2 regions of the Hoeflea algicola genome follow, and region 2 is predicted to be linked to the other one. Evidence: predicted binding sites of a transcription regulator. Region 2 holds the regulator's gene; the other holds the start of a gene.
What was found. Region 2 encodes LexA, which represses DNA repair genes until DNA is damaged. Its sites were predicted from a motif close to TGTTCNNNNTGTGTTCNG; they were not measured.

Region 1 (7,264 bases), 3.1 Mb from region 2:
TCGGCATCCTCTACCGCGACATGGCCGTTAGCGCCGGGGATGATGACGATCATGTTCTCGCCGTCGCCGCCGACCAGGATCATCGCCGTGCCGGTGGGGCCTTCGAGGTGGCGAACTGAACTCAGATCAGCGCCAGCCTCGTCAAGCAAGGCGAGCGCCTCGGCGGCAAAGCCATCATCGCCAACTGCCCCGGTCATCCTGACCTGAGCACCGGCGCGCTGAGCCGCCAGCGCCTGATTGGCACCCTTGCCGCCCTGGGCCGTGGAGAAATCCGTCCCGCTGACGGTTTCCCCCGGTTCGGGCAGACGCGGCGTGGTAGCGATCAGGTCCATGTTGACGGATCCGATGACGGTAATCATGGCAGTCTCCCCGGCTTGGCGACCTTAGCCCGGAAAGGACTGCGCGCCGACATTGGTCAGGACGCTAACGCCGGGCTGCTGGACCAGGCACAAGGTGCTTTCGTGGCCCTGAATGTAGCAGATCATCGGATAATCAGCGGTACGCAAGGTCTCGTAAACGTCTCGTGAGACACCTTCCTCGACATAGAATGGGAATTCACCGGCGTCAGGCATGTCCGCCCCTTCGGGCCATTCCGGCAATCGGCCGGAACTGGAATTGTCGGCGTAATCGCCAAGCCAGTCACCCAGCGCAACACCCATCGAATCCGCGTCCGCAACACCGTCAAATCCAAAAAGATTTGCTGCGGCGTGCGAAGCGCTCCAGACGACGTCGTCAACACCGTTGCGTACCACAAGTTCAATGCTGGCACTTGCGCATGGACCACTGACTTGAGCGGATGCGACAAGGTCGCTCAGCCAGGTCTGCTCCATCGAAACTTCGCATTCTGCGGCCATGGCCGAGGTGGAGGCCGCCAGGGTGAAGCCGAGGACGGCGGCGAGCATCACGCCACCGCTGATCGCACCGGGAAATGTCGGCAGGGCTGCAAGCCGGGCGTGAATGGTCATGATATTCCTCTCGATGCGAACCGCCCGTTTGGACAGCTCATTGGTGTTTTAAATCACACGAGACACAGAGACCGCGCAACGGAAATCTGACATTTCCGGGCAAGCAGAGCGAGAAGGCATCCAGCCACGCTGCGGCATTTAAGCTTTTGAGAGCTATTCATCCTCGTCGACAACGCGGAGTTTTAGCGTCGTGGAGCGGGGTTCGAATTTCGGATTTTGCTGGGTGGTGGGTGCACTTTCCTGGGCCGGACGGGTGGCGGCTGCGGGTTTGGCATCATCGGCAATCTGGGCGAATTCCAGCGCCTCGATCTTGGCGCCGCGCTTGCTGAGCTTGTCCGACGAAGTCAGGATCAGATCTACATCTTTCTGTGCCATGGAAAAATGCGCCTGCAGTTTCCGGGTCCGGTCATCAAGCCGCGACAGGTCCTCCATCAACCGCAGCACTTCACCCTGGATCAGATGCGCCTGTTCGCGCATCCGCGCGTCTTTCAGCAACGCCTGGATCACCTGGATCGACAGCATCAACAGCGACGGCGAGACAATCACCACCCGCGCCCGCTGCGCCTTGTGCACGATGGCCTCGAAATTCTCGTGGATCTCGGCAAAGATCGATTCCGACGGAACGAACAGAAATGCCGTGTCCTGGGTTTCGCCGGCGAGCAGATATTTTTCCGAGATGTCGCGGATATGGACCTCGATATCACGGCGGAAGCGCTGTTGTGCACTCTGGGCGGCCTGCTCGCCGCTGCCCTCTGTTTCCGCCGCGCGCATGGCGTTCCATGCTTCCAGCGGGAATTTGGCGTCGATGACAAGATCCGGCGCATCATTCGGCATGGCGATGGTGCAATCGGGCCGCATGCCATTCGACAGGGTAGGCTGAAAGCTGAACGCGCCCATCGGCAACCCGTCCTGGACGATGGTTTCCATCCGCGACTGCCCGAAGGCGCCACGGGTCTGCTTGTTGGACAGGATCGCCTGAAGCCCCACCACATCGCGCGCCAGCGACTGGATGTTGGCCTGTGCGGTATCAATCACCGCCAGCCGCTCCTGCAATTTGCTCAGGTTTTCGTGGGTGGTGCGGGTCTGATCGGTCAGTGTGGTGCCGATGCGCTGGGTCATGCCATCGAGGCGCTGGCCGATCGACTGGTTGAGTTCGGCCTGGCGTGCGCCGAACAATTCGGCCATCGTCCCCATTCGGCCCTGCATTTCCGATTGTGCCTTGAGGATTTCCGCAAGCCGCGCATCGGCCTGGGCGGTGCGCGCAGCGGCAGCCGCGTCAGCTTGCGCGCGCAGCCGGTTGGCACGGGTAAGCGCCAGTGCGAGCCAGCCAAAAAGCAGCAGCAATGCAACGGCAAGGCCGAGTAGCGCGTGCCCGAGCGTCACTGCGGAGCCGCCAAGGTCAAAAAGCCGGGTCGAAAACACGTCGGTGGAGCTATCCATGACGATGACCTAGCTGATTCTGGCACAAATGTCAGATCAAAACAGGAACAAGCTGATCCGGCGGCAATTCAAACTGCCGTGAGCTGCGATTGACGAGACGGCTGTCAGTGACTATTTCAGCGTCATGACCATCAAGCCGATCATCTATTTGCCCGATCCGATCCTGCGCCAGCAATGCCTGCCGGTGGAACGCGTCGATTCCGAGCTCAAAGGCTTCGTCGAGGATATGCTCGAGACCATGTATGAAGCGCCGGGCATTGGCCTTGCTGCCATCCAGGTCGGGGTGCCGCGGCGGTTGCTGGTAATCGACATCGCGGGCAAGGATGAAGACCCCAATCCGCAGGTGTTCATCAATCCCGAACTTGTCGCCACCGGCGATGACACCAGTGTCTATGAGGAAGGCTGCCTGTCGATCCCGGATTACTACGCCGATGTCGAGCGGCCCGCATCGGTTACCGTCAAACATCTCGACCGCGATGGCAAACTGCAGACGACCGAGGCCGACGGCCTGCTCGCTACCTGCCTGCAGCACGAGATTGATCACCTCAACGGCGTGTTGTTCATCGACCATATTTCCAAGCTTAAGCGCGACATGGTGGTGCGCAAGTTCACCAAGCTCGCCAAAACCCGGGTGACCGCCTGATCTCATTCGGGGGTCGGTTCGGAAACACCCGCGACTTCGACGGGCTTGACCTGAGGCTGGAAAACCCGTTTGAACACGGGCGTTGAACAACGCGATAACCGGACGGGCCAATTGCCGATGCGCATCATTTTCATGGGGACGCCCGCTTACGCCGTACCGACGCTGGAAGCGCTTGCCGCGGCAGGACACGAGATCGTTGCGGTCTATTCGCAGCCGCCCCGCCCGGCTGGCCGCCGCGGCCTTGATGTGTTGCCCTCGCCGGTGCACGCCGCCGCCGAGCGACTTGGCATTCCGGTGTTCACGCCCAAGAGCCTGAAGGGCGAGGCGGAGCAGCAAGCCTTTGATGCGCTTGAAGCTGACGCAGCGGTGGTTGTCGCCTACGGACTGCTCTTGCCCAAAGCCATTCTCGATGCGCCGCGGCTAGGCGCCTGGAACGGCCATGCCTCGCTGTTGCCACGCTGGCGCGGTGCGGCGCCGATCCAGCGCGCCATCATGGCCGGTGACAATGAGACCGGCGTCATGATCATGAAAATGGACGAAGGCCTCGACACCGGCCCGGTGGCGTTGACGCAAACCGTCGCGATTGCCACCGACATGACCACCGGTGAGTTGCACGACCGGCTCTCCGAGATCACCGCGCAACTGATGACCAAGGCAATGCAGAGGCTGGAAGCTGACGAATTGCCTGTAACGCCCCAGGCCGAGACTGACGTCAGTTACGCCGCCAAGATCAAGAAGGCCGAAACGCGGGTCGATTTCAATCGGCCGGCACAGGACGTGCACAACCATGTCCGTGGCCTGGCGCCAACGCCGGGTGCCTGGTTTGAACTCGACGTCGGTGATCGCGCCGAACGGGTCAAACTGCTGGCAACCGAAATCGTCGCCACGTCACCGTCAGGCCCTTCGTCGGCAATTGTGCCGGGAACGGTGGTTGATGACCGGCTGCTGGTCGCCTGCAGCGAGGGCGCCGTGTGGCTGTTGAGCCTGCAGAAGGCCGGCGGCAAGCAGCTTGCGGTCGATGAGTTTTTGCGCGGTACTTCGATTGCGCCCGGCACGATGATCGGCTGATGCGCTACCGGCTCGACATTGAATATGACGGCTCCGGCTATGTCGGCTGGCAGCGCCAGGACGAGCACCCGTCGGTGCAGCAGGCAATTGAAACCGCCATTAAGGGCTTTAGCGGCGAGAGCGTCAGCGTCAAAGGCGCAGGACGTACTGATGCCGGTGTTCACGCACTCGGCCAGGTCGCTCATGTCGACCTCGCCAAACAATGGCCAGCGGACACAGTTCGCGATGCCATCAATGCGCATCTGCAGATGGCCCGCGAGCGCGTCGCCATTCTTGCCGCGAGCCCCGTTGCCGATGGTTTTGATGCCCGTTTTTCGGCCCTGCGCCGGCACTATGTCTACCGCATCCTCTGCCGTCGTGCCCCATTGGTGCTGGAGAAGAACCGTGCTGCCTGGTCAACCAGGCCGCTGGACGTCGCAACCATGCACGAAGCCGCACAACGGCTGGTCGGCAGGCATGATTTCACCACCTTCCGCTCGATCCAGTGTCAGGCCAATTCGCCGGTGCGCACGCTCGACCGGCTCGATGTCGTCTCCGGCGCCGCCGATGGGCTGGTCGAGATTCATGCCACGGCGCGCAGCTTCCTGCACAACCAGATACGTTCCTTTGCCGGGACCTTGCGGCTGGTCGGCGAAGGTAAATGGACGGCCGACGACGTCGAGGCGGCGCTTGCCGCTCGCTCCCGTAAGGCCTGCGGCCCGGTGGCAGCACCCGGCGGGCTGTATTTCAAGCAGGTCGACTACTAGAGAAATCGATGGGCGGATCACATTCGCCCCCAAGCGCACCGGCAACGATGGTGGAAACTCTGTCGTTTCCCGCAGGCCGAATCTGACCGTTCCGGATTAACCCGAAGGTAACCCAAACCACAGAAAACTGGTTACGCCAGAAGCTGCGTCCCGTCGCGGTGTGCATGAAGCCTGTTCTGGACGTCTCTCACATCGGGGACATGACAGTCTGATCACTTCGCATTCAGGATCGCTCATGCTTATTTCGCGCAAATTGCCGCTGGCCGCAGCCGTGATGACAATTGTCTCCATCGGCGTCGCCAGTGTTGCCGCTCTCCAGATCGCCTCCGGTGCGCTTGGCGCCAAGTCGGCAGAGACCCTGGTCGCCATCGCTGACGGCCGTCGAAATCAGGTGCAGACCTATCTGGCCAGTGTCGAGCAGGATTTGCTGGCGACCTCTCAGAACAACCTGCTGCGGATCGCGCTGGAAGGGTTCAAGTTCGACTGGGGGTTCCTTGGCGACGGTGTCACCGCAGAGCTCCAGAAGCGCTATATCACCGACAACCCGAACCCCGCGGGTGAACGCCAGAAGCTCGATACCGCCGCGGTCAGCTCCTATGATCAGACCCACGAACGCTACCATCCCAAATTCCGTGAAATGGCCGAAAGCCGCGGCTGGGAAGATTTCTACATTGTCGACATGAACGGCAACATCATCTACTCGGTCAACAAGAACGATGACTTCGCCACCAACCTGAAATCCGGACCGATGAAGGACACCGGTGCAGGCAAGGTGTTCGCCGACATTGTCGAAGCCAACCAGCCCGACAAGACTATCTTTGCCGACTATGCGCCCTATGCGGCTGCCAAAGGCGGATCAGCGGCCTTCATGGGCCACGCGCTGAAATCAGAAATGGGCATCGTCGGCGTCGTCATGATCCGCATGCCCACCGGTAAGATTGCCGAGATCATGGCCAACAACACCGGCTTGGGCGAGACCGGCGAAACCGTGCTGCTCAACGCCGATGGCTTCCTGCTCACCGATTCCGCCAAGACCGAAGAAAACGATGCGCTTACAGCCAAAGTGGCTCCCGACCTGGTTGCTGGCATGAACGGCGCCGAAGTGATTTCGGGCACCTATGACGGCTATCGTGGCATCGATGCCGATATCGCTCTCGCCCAGGTCGATTTCGAGGGTTCCGACTGGGTGGTGGCGACTGTGGTCGACAGCGCCGAATCAGGTGCTGCGGTGGTGACCATGCGCAATACCATTCTGGCGCTCTCGCTGGCCTTGCTGATCGCTGCATTGGCACTTTCGGTCTGGTTCTCGCGCACCCTGACCCGGCCGATCGACCAGATCGTCGCTGCCATGCGCCGGCTCGCCGAGGGGGATACTTCAATCGAGATTTCCGGCGAACAGCGCAATGATGAAATCGGCGAAATGGCGCGCTCGGTTGCTGTGTTCCGCGATGCGGCCATCGAAAAGGTCAGCCTCGAAGCCCAGGCAGATGAAAGCCGTGTGCTCAGCGAGCGCGAACGCCACGAGCGCGAACAGGCAAAGGCCGAGGAAAGCCAGCAGATGCAGCAGGCTGTCGATGCCTTGGCCGGTGGTCTGCACCGCCTGTCGGAAGGCGACTTGTCGGTCCGCCTGCAGACCCCGTTCATGCAGAGCCTCGACCGTTTGCGGCTCGATTTCAATGCCTCGGTGGAAAAGCTCAACACCACGCTTTCGGAAGTCAGTGACAATATTCTCGAGATCAATGGCGACACCGGCGAATTGCGGGCGGCAGCTGATGACCTGTCGCGCCGCACAGAACAGCAGGCAGCTTCGCTGGAGCAGACCTCCGCGGCGCTCGACGAAATCACCGCCACCGTCAAGAGCTCGTCGGTGCGCGCCGACGAGGCCACCGACAAGGTCAGCCAGGCCAAGCAGTCTACCGACCAGTCGAGCAAGGTCGTGGCCGATGCTGTCGATGCCATGGGCCGTATCGAGGTAGCTTCCGGTGAAATCTCGAAGATCATCAGCGTCATCGACGAGATCGCCTTCCAGACCAACCTGCTGGCGCTTAATGCCGGAGTCGAGGCGGCTCGTGCCGGTGAAGCTGGCAAGGGCTTTGCTGTCGTCGCCCAGGAAGTGCGCGAACTGGCCCAGCGCTCGGCGACGGCCGCCAAGGACATCAAGAACCTGATCAGCAAGTCCGGCGAAGAGGTGACCACAGGCGTGTCTCTGGTCCGCCAGACCGGTGAGGCGCTGGCCCAGATCGCCCAGCATGTCAGCGATATCAACGCACAGATCAATTCGATCGCCACGGCAGCGCGCGAACAGTCGACCGGACTGACGGAAATCAACTCGGCGGTCAACCAGATGGATCAGGTCACGCAGCAGAACGCGGCCATGGTGGAACAGACCACGGCCGTCACGC
Region 2 (7,264 bases):
TAATCGGCCAGGCAATCGGCGATCATCTCGGCGGAAATGTCGCCGGTATAGGCGCCGTTCTGCTTTTCATGGCAATCCTGGGCACCTATGGCGAGCGGGGTCTGCTCGGCAATTGCGGTGGCCACGTACAACAGCGTTGCCGGCGGACAGATGAGCGTATCGATATGATCGGCGAGATCGGCGTCGATTCCTTCGGCAATGGCCTTGATCTGGTCAAGCTGGTCGCGCTTGCCGTTCATCTTCCAGTTGCCTGCCACTAGCGGCCGGATGTCAGGTGTCATGTGCTTTCCCCGTGTCAGCGATGCTTGGGGCGGATTTAGCAGACCAAGGCGGAAAAGCAAACGAAGCACCGTCGGAGCCAAGCGGCCGATGCCGCGGCTGCGACGCCGGCAGGCGCGGCCGGGGCGCAGCTTTCGGCAATCGGACCGTTCACCCTTCAATTCGCTGAAAGTTTCGTCTAAAGGATCGGGGGACAAGGGCCGTATGGACGGTTCTCATTTACGTGGGCTGCCACGATCGATCATGCAGGAGCATTTATGCTTGAACTATTGCGCAAGGGCACCAAAGGCTGGGTCGCCAAATTCCTCCTCATCTTGCTGGTGGCATCGTTCGGCGTGTGGGGCATTTCCGGCTCCATTCTGAGCTCCGCCGGCACCTCGGTGGTGACCGTGGGCGAAACCGAAGTCTCTGCCAATGAATTCCGCCTCGCCTATGACCGGCAGATGGCGGTGATGGGCCGTCAACTCGGAACCCGCATCACCGCGGAACAGGCACGCGCCTTCGGAATCCAGAACCAGGTCTATTCGCAGCTGATCGCCGGCGCATTGCTCGACGAGCAGGCACGGATGATGAATCTGGGGCTGTCGGACGAACGGCTTGCGACGCTGGTTGCCGAGGACCCGGCGTTTCATGATTTCAACGGACGCTTTACCCGCGGCAACTTCCAGCAGGTGCTGCGCACGGTCGGCATGAGCGAGGAAGATTATCTCAAGAACCGCAGCCAGGTTGCGGTGCGCACCCAGATCGTCGAAGCCGTTTCGGAGGGCTTCTCCGCCCCCGACACGATGATTGCGGCGATGGCGCAATACGAATCCGAGACCCGCGACGCTGATTATCTGTTGTTGACCCAGGCCAATATCGATCCGGTGGCGGCTCCTACAGACAGTGAGCTCGAAAGCTGGTTCGAGGCCAACAAGGCGAAATACGCCGCACCCGAATACCGCAAGCTCACCTATGTGAAGCTGGAAAGCGAAGATATCGCCGATCCTGCGGCAATCAGCGCCGAGACTGCGCGAGCCGACTATGAGGCGCGCAAGGATCGTTACACCACTGACGAGACCCGCACGGTCGACCAGCTGGTATTTGCCGACCGCGCAGCAGCTGACGCGGCTGCAGTCGAACTGTCTTCGGGCAAGAGTTTTGACGAGCTGGTGACAGCCCAGGGCCGCTCGGCAGCCGACGTGCGGCTTGGCAGCTTCACAAAGACATCTATGCCGGATCAATCGCTGGCAGACGCTGCGTTTGCGATCAATACTCCCGGTGGCACCACATCGGTGGTTGATGGTCAGTTCGGACCTGTGATTTTGCGGGTGGCGGAGATCACACCTGCATCTACACGCAGCTTCGAAGAAGTCGAGGCCGAGATCCGCAAGGAACTGGCACTGGCCGAGGCCTCGCAGGCGTTGCTTGATGTGCATGACGCATTCGAGGATGCCCGCGCCGGCGGCATGACGCTGGTTGAATCCGCAGCACAGCAGAAACTCAAGCCGGTGAGCATCGAGGCGATCGACCGCACCGGCCAGACCCCGGACGGCGACGTCATCAGCGACATTCCGCAATCGCAGACGCTCTTGAAAGAGGCGTTCGAGGCCGAACCCGGCGTCGAGACGCTGCCGCTCAGCCTCGGAGCAGAAGGCTTTGTCTGGTACGAAGTGATTGACGTCACCCCTGCCCGCGACCGCACACTTGATGAAGTGCGCGATCGGGTGGTGGCCGACTGGACAGCAGAGAAGTCGCTGGAAGCACTCGGCGCCAAGGCCAACGAACTTCATGAGCGGCTCGAAAAGGGCGCCGAGCTTGCGAAAATCGCCGAGGAACTGGCGGTATCGGTGGAAACCAAATATGCGCTCAACCGTCGCGGCGCTGACGCGGTGTTTGGTGCGGCAGCTGTTTCGGAAGCCTTCGCCGGCCCGAAAGGCCATCTCGGCGTGGCCAACGACGCCTCGGGCGAAAACAAGATCCTGCTGCAGGTCAAGTCGGTCAACGACGCGTCCACGGTGACGGCGGGTTCGGTTGCAGCCGAGCAACGCGCGCAGGTTTCACAACAGGTGGCTGACGACATTCTCGACCAGATGGTGGCACGGTTGCAGGCCGATCTGGGGGTATCCATCGACCAGGCGCTGGCCGACCGGGCCCTTGCGTTCTAAGCCGGAAAGACCAGATTACGTAGACAGGGAAAGCAGGCACCATGGCCGATCTCAAATCCTTCATCGCCAAGGTGGCGGGCGGCGAGCCTCTTGACCGCGAAAAAGCCCGACGCGCCTTCGGGGTGATGATGTCGGGCGATGCCACGCCTTCGCAAATCGGCGGGTTCCTGATGGCACTCAGGGTCCGCGGCGAAAGCGTCGATGAAATCTACGGCGCGGTCAGCGTGATGCGCGAGCGCATGCTGCCGGTCAGCGCGCCCGCCGATGCGATCGACATCGTCGGCACCGGCGGCGACGCTTCGGGCACCTACAATGTATCGACGGCGGCGGCCTTCATCACTGCCGGCGCCGGCGTCAAGGTGGCCAAGCACGGCAACCGGGCGCTGTCGTCGAAATCGGGAGCTGCGGATTCGCTCGCCGCACTCGGGATCTCGCTGGAACTTGCGCCCGAAGGCATTTCCGCCTGTATCGACCAGGCCGGTGTCGGCTTCATGTTCGCGCCAGCCCATCATTCGGCGATGCGCCATGTCGGGCCGAGCCGGGTCGAGCTTGGCACCAGAACAATCTTCAACCTGTTGGGACCGCTCGCCAATCCGGCCGGCGTCAAGAGGCAGTTACTGGGGGTGTTTGCGCCCGAATGGCTGCAGCCGCTGGCCGAAGTGATGCGTGATCTGGGATCGGAAACGGTCTGGGTGGTGCATGGCGACGGGCTGGACGAGATGACCACGACCGGAACGACGCAAATTGTAGCGCTGGAAGACGGCAAGATCCGTTCGTTTGAAACAACCCCGGAAGAATTTGGCCTGACGCGGGTGCCGCTGGCCAAGCTGAAGGGCGGCGACGGCGCCTATAACGCCAAGGCGCTTAAGCGGCTGCTCGAGGGCGAAGCCGGCGCCTACCGCGACATCTCGGTGCTGAATGCTGCCGGCGGGCTGGTGGTGGCCGGCAAAGCGGAAACGCTGGCTGACGGCATTACCTTGGCCAACCAGTCAATTGACAGTGGTGCGGCATTGGCAGCACTCGACACACTGGTCAGTGTGTCGCAAGCTCATGCTCCTGCACCAAAGGCGGGCTGAGCCAATGAGCGATATTCTGACACGAATCGAAACCTACAAGCGCGAAGAGATCGCCGCTGCCAAGGCCAAGCTGCCGCTTGGCGAGATCAAGGCACGCGCAGCCGACACCGAGCCGCCGCGCGACTTCATTGCCGCAATCGAGGCCAAGCATGCCGATGGCGGTTATGCGCTGATTGCCGAGATCAAGAAGGCAAGCCCGTCAAAAGGCCTGATCCGCGCCGATTTCGATCCGCCGTCGCTGGCCAAGGCCTATGAGGCAGGAGGGGCTGCCTGTCTTTCGGTGCTGACCGATGCGCCCTCGTTTCAGGGAGCGCCGGAATTTCTGACCGCGGCACGTGCGGCCTGCAAGCTGCCGGCGCTGCGCAAGGATTTCATGTTCGACATCTACCAGGTGCACGAAGCGCGGGCCTGGGGTGCGGATGCGATCCTGATCATCATGGCGTCGCTGGACGATGACGACGCCAAGCGGCTGGAAGACGAAGCCCATGAGCTCGGCATGGCGGCGCTGATCGAAGTGCATGACGAGGACGAGCTCACACGTGCGCTCAAACTCGATAGCCGGCTGATCGGCGTCAACAACCGCAATCTGAGGACCTTCGAGGTCTCATTGAGCGTTTCCGAACGGCTGGCGGCGATGGTGCCGGATGACCGGATCCTGGTAGGCGAAAGCGGCATCGGATCGCACGCCGATTGTGCGCGGCTGTCGCGCAGCGGCATCTCGACATTCCTGGTCGGCGAAAGCCTGATGCGCCAGACCGATGTGACGGCAGCCACCCAAATGCTGCTTTCAGGCGACAGCGCACGCACGGCGGCTGAATAAGATGGCCGATGAGACCTCCTCGCGGCTCACCCATCTTGCCGAGGACGGTTCGGCGGCAATGGTGGATGTCGGTGACAAGGCCAATACGGTGCGCATTGCCGAAGCCGAAGGCCATGTGCGGATGAAGCCCGAAACGCTCAAGCTTATCCTTGATGGCAACATGAAGAAGGGCGACGTGATTGGCGTCGCGCGGGTTGCCGGCATCATGGCGGCCAAGCAGACCGCAAACCTGATTCCGCTTTGCCATCCGCTGGCGCTGACCAAGGTGAGCGTCGACATCACCGCCGATGACGCCCTGCCCGGCCTGCGCGTGCGCACGCTGGCAAAACTGACCGGCAAGACCGGTGTGGAGATGGAGGCGCTGACGGCAGCGTCGGTCGCCTGCCTGACCATCTATGACATGGGCAAGGCGGTGGACCGCGGCATGGAAATCGGCGGGATCAGGGTGATCGCCAAGTCCGGCGGCAAGTCCGGAACCTGGGATCTGAAGACCGAGGAGGCTGAGTGATGGCGCTGATGCCAGTGGACGACGCACTTGCGCAGATACTCGAGGGAGCCGCCCCCCGGGGTGAGCCGGAAATGCTCGGCCTGGCCGAGTGTTTCGACCGGGTTCTGGCGCGCGATCTCAAAGCGCTGCGCACCCATCCCCCGTTTGCGGCATCAGCCATGGATGGTTACGCGGTGCGGGCGCAAGACGTGAAGGCCGGCACCGTGTTGAAGCTTCAAGGCGAATCATCTGCCGGGCACAGTTTTGACGGGACGCTTGAGCCGGGCTCGACAGTCCGCATCTTCACCGGCGCGCCGGTGCCAGCGGGCGCCGATGCTATTGTCATTCAGGAACATGTCTCACCGCTTGGCGACGGCACCGTGAGAATCAACGAGGCAGCCATAGACGGCCGGCATATCCGCCCTGCGGGTGTTGATTTCACAGAGGGAAAGGTGGGGCTCGAAGCCGGACGGCTGCTCGACGCGGGCGCGATCACCTTTGCAGCCGCCATGAACCACGCGAGCCTGCCGGTGGCACGCAGGCCAAGGGTGGCGATACTCGCCACCGGCGACGAATTGCGCCTGCCCGGCCAGAAGCTTGGCCCATCGCAAATCATTGCCTCGAACACCTTTGGAGTGGCGGCGCTGGCGCGTGGCGCAGGCGCCGACGTGATCGATCTGGGGATCGCCGAGGACCGGATGGAAGCGCTGGATGCGGCGCTTGATTCGGCAATTTCACAGGGCGCCGATGTGCTGGTGACCATTGGCGGGGCTTCGGTGGGCGACCATGATCTGGTGCAGGAAGCCATGACCGGGCGCGGTATGGCGCTCGATTTCTGGAAAATCGCCATGCGCCCGGGCAAGCCGCTGATGTCGGGACGGCTGGGTGAAATGCGGGTGCTAGGACTGCCGGGAAATCCGGCTTCGAGCCTTGTCTGTGCGTATCTATTCCTAGAACCGCTGGTGGCACGACTGGGCGGACGCCCTGCCCCGAAGCGGATCCAAAAAGCCATACTGACCAGAGACTTGCCGGAAAACGACCAGCGCCAGGACTATCTTCGTGGGGACCTTGCGCCGGGCCCCGAGGGCGGGCTCGAGGCAACACCGTCGCTACGTCAGGATTCATCATTGATGAAGATATTTTCGGATGCCCGCTGCCTGATCATTCGGCCGCCTTTTGCGCCGCCGGCAATAGCTGGCGACGCTTGCGATGTGCTGGTTTTGCGCCCCTGATGTTCCGTCAATGTTTCGGCTGCTCTTGCGGAACACATATAGAACATGGTATTTCGGTTCTGGTTTTGTTTCTCCTCGGGCACCGGGACGTATGAATCATGTTGACGCGCAAACAACACGAACTTCTGCTTTTCATTCACGAACGGATGAAGGAAAGCGGGATTCCCCCTTCCTTCGACGAGATGAAGGATGCGCTTAATCTTGCTTCCAAATCCGGGATTCACCGGCTGATCACGGCGCTTGAGGAACGCGGCTTCATCCGCCGCCTACCCAATCGGGCACGGGCGCTGGAAGTGATCAAGCTGCCCGAGAGCTACCAGAACAATTTGCAGCCGCGGCGCGGATTTTCGCCGAGCGTGATCCAGGGCAGCCTCGGTAAACCGGAATCGGTGCGTCGTGCAGTCCCTGCCAATGACGAACCGGCGACCACGGCAGAAGTGCCGATGATGGGCCGGATTGCCGCTGGCGTGCCGATTTCGGCGATTCAGAACAACACCCACAGCATCAACGTGCCGGTGGAAATGATCGGCCCGGGCGAGCATTACGCGCTTGAGGTCAAGGGTGATTCGATGATCGAGGCCGGCATTTTTGATGGGGATACGGTGGTAATCCGCAATGTTTCGACGGCAAGCCCCGGCGATATCGTGGTGGCGCTGGTCGATGACGAGGAAGCCACGCTGAAGCGGTTCCGCCGCAAGGGTGCTTCGATCGCGCTGGAAGCAGCCAACCCGGCCTATGAAACCCGAATTTTCGGCCCGGACCGGGTCAAGGTGCAAGGCAAGCTGGTGGGCCTGATCCGCCGCTATCACTAAAACTGCCCTGCCCGGCTGAACGGCCGGACGCGCAAACCGCGCGGTAAGACTTGAGACGAAAGCGGCCCGGATATCCCCTCGGATTTCCGGGCCGCTGTCATGAGCGGGTGGACGAAAGACAATTCTGGCGCCTTGGTACGGACCCAGACAGTATGGCGCCGGCATCTGCTGCTGCGGTCTGTTTTTATTGCCTGTTCGCGTGGTCGACTGAAGGCCGCACCTCAGACCGGACCGGGATTAACTTGAGAAATTCGTTATCTCGGAACCGCTGCCCGGTTTTGCGCGATGTGGGTTCGAGCCGCCTATTACGGCAAATCATAGCTTTGCGTCCGCCAGTCATAATAGCGCTGAACTGTCCACGGCCTGACGACCCCCTCAAGGGCTGCCTCGATGTCAAATACCGGACGTTTT

Region 1: OEG84_RS18120 (DNA recombination protein RmuC) is a predicted target of LexA. The motif match lies at 2,438-2,455, and genes of this name have one in related genera.

What each region holds. Positions count from the first base shown of each region.
Region 1 is NZ_JAOVZR010000001.1:3,719,176-3,726,439, forward strand. It holds gene OEG84_RS18110 (ribokinase) at 1-359, opposite strand, end outside; gene OEG84_RS18115 (hypothetical protein) at 384-965, opposite strand; gene OEG84_RS18120 (DNA recombination protein RmuC) at 1,119-2,405, opposite strand; gene def (peptide deformylase) at 2,530-3,048, shown strand; gene fmt (methionyl-tRNA formyltransferase) at 3,166-4,116, shown strand; gene truA (tRNA pseudouridine(38-40) synthase TruA) at 4,113-4,862, shown strand; gene OEG84_RS18140 (methyl-accepting chemotaxis protein) at 5,098-7,264, shown strand, end outside.
Region 2 is NZ_JAOVZR010000001.1:618,554-625,817, reverse strand. It holds gene tpiA (triose-phosphate isomerase) at 1-281, opposite strand, end outside; gene OEG84_RS03155 (peptidylprolyl isomerase) at 537-2,426, shown strand; gene trpD (anthranilate phosphoribosyltransferase) at 2,468-3,502, shown strand; gene trpC (indole-3-glycerol phosphate synthase TrpC) at 3,507-4,322, shown strand; gene moaC (cyclic pyranopterin monophosphate synthase MoaC) at 4,324-4,830, shown strand; gene OEG84_RS03135 (molybdopterin molybdotransferase MoeA) at 4,830-6,041, shown strand; gene lexA (transcriptional repressor LexA) at 6,140-6,853, shown strand; gene OEG84_RS03125 (ComEC/Rec2 family competence protein) at 7,159-7,264, opposite strand, start outside.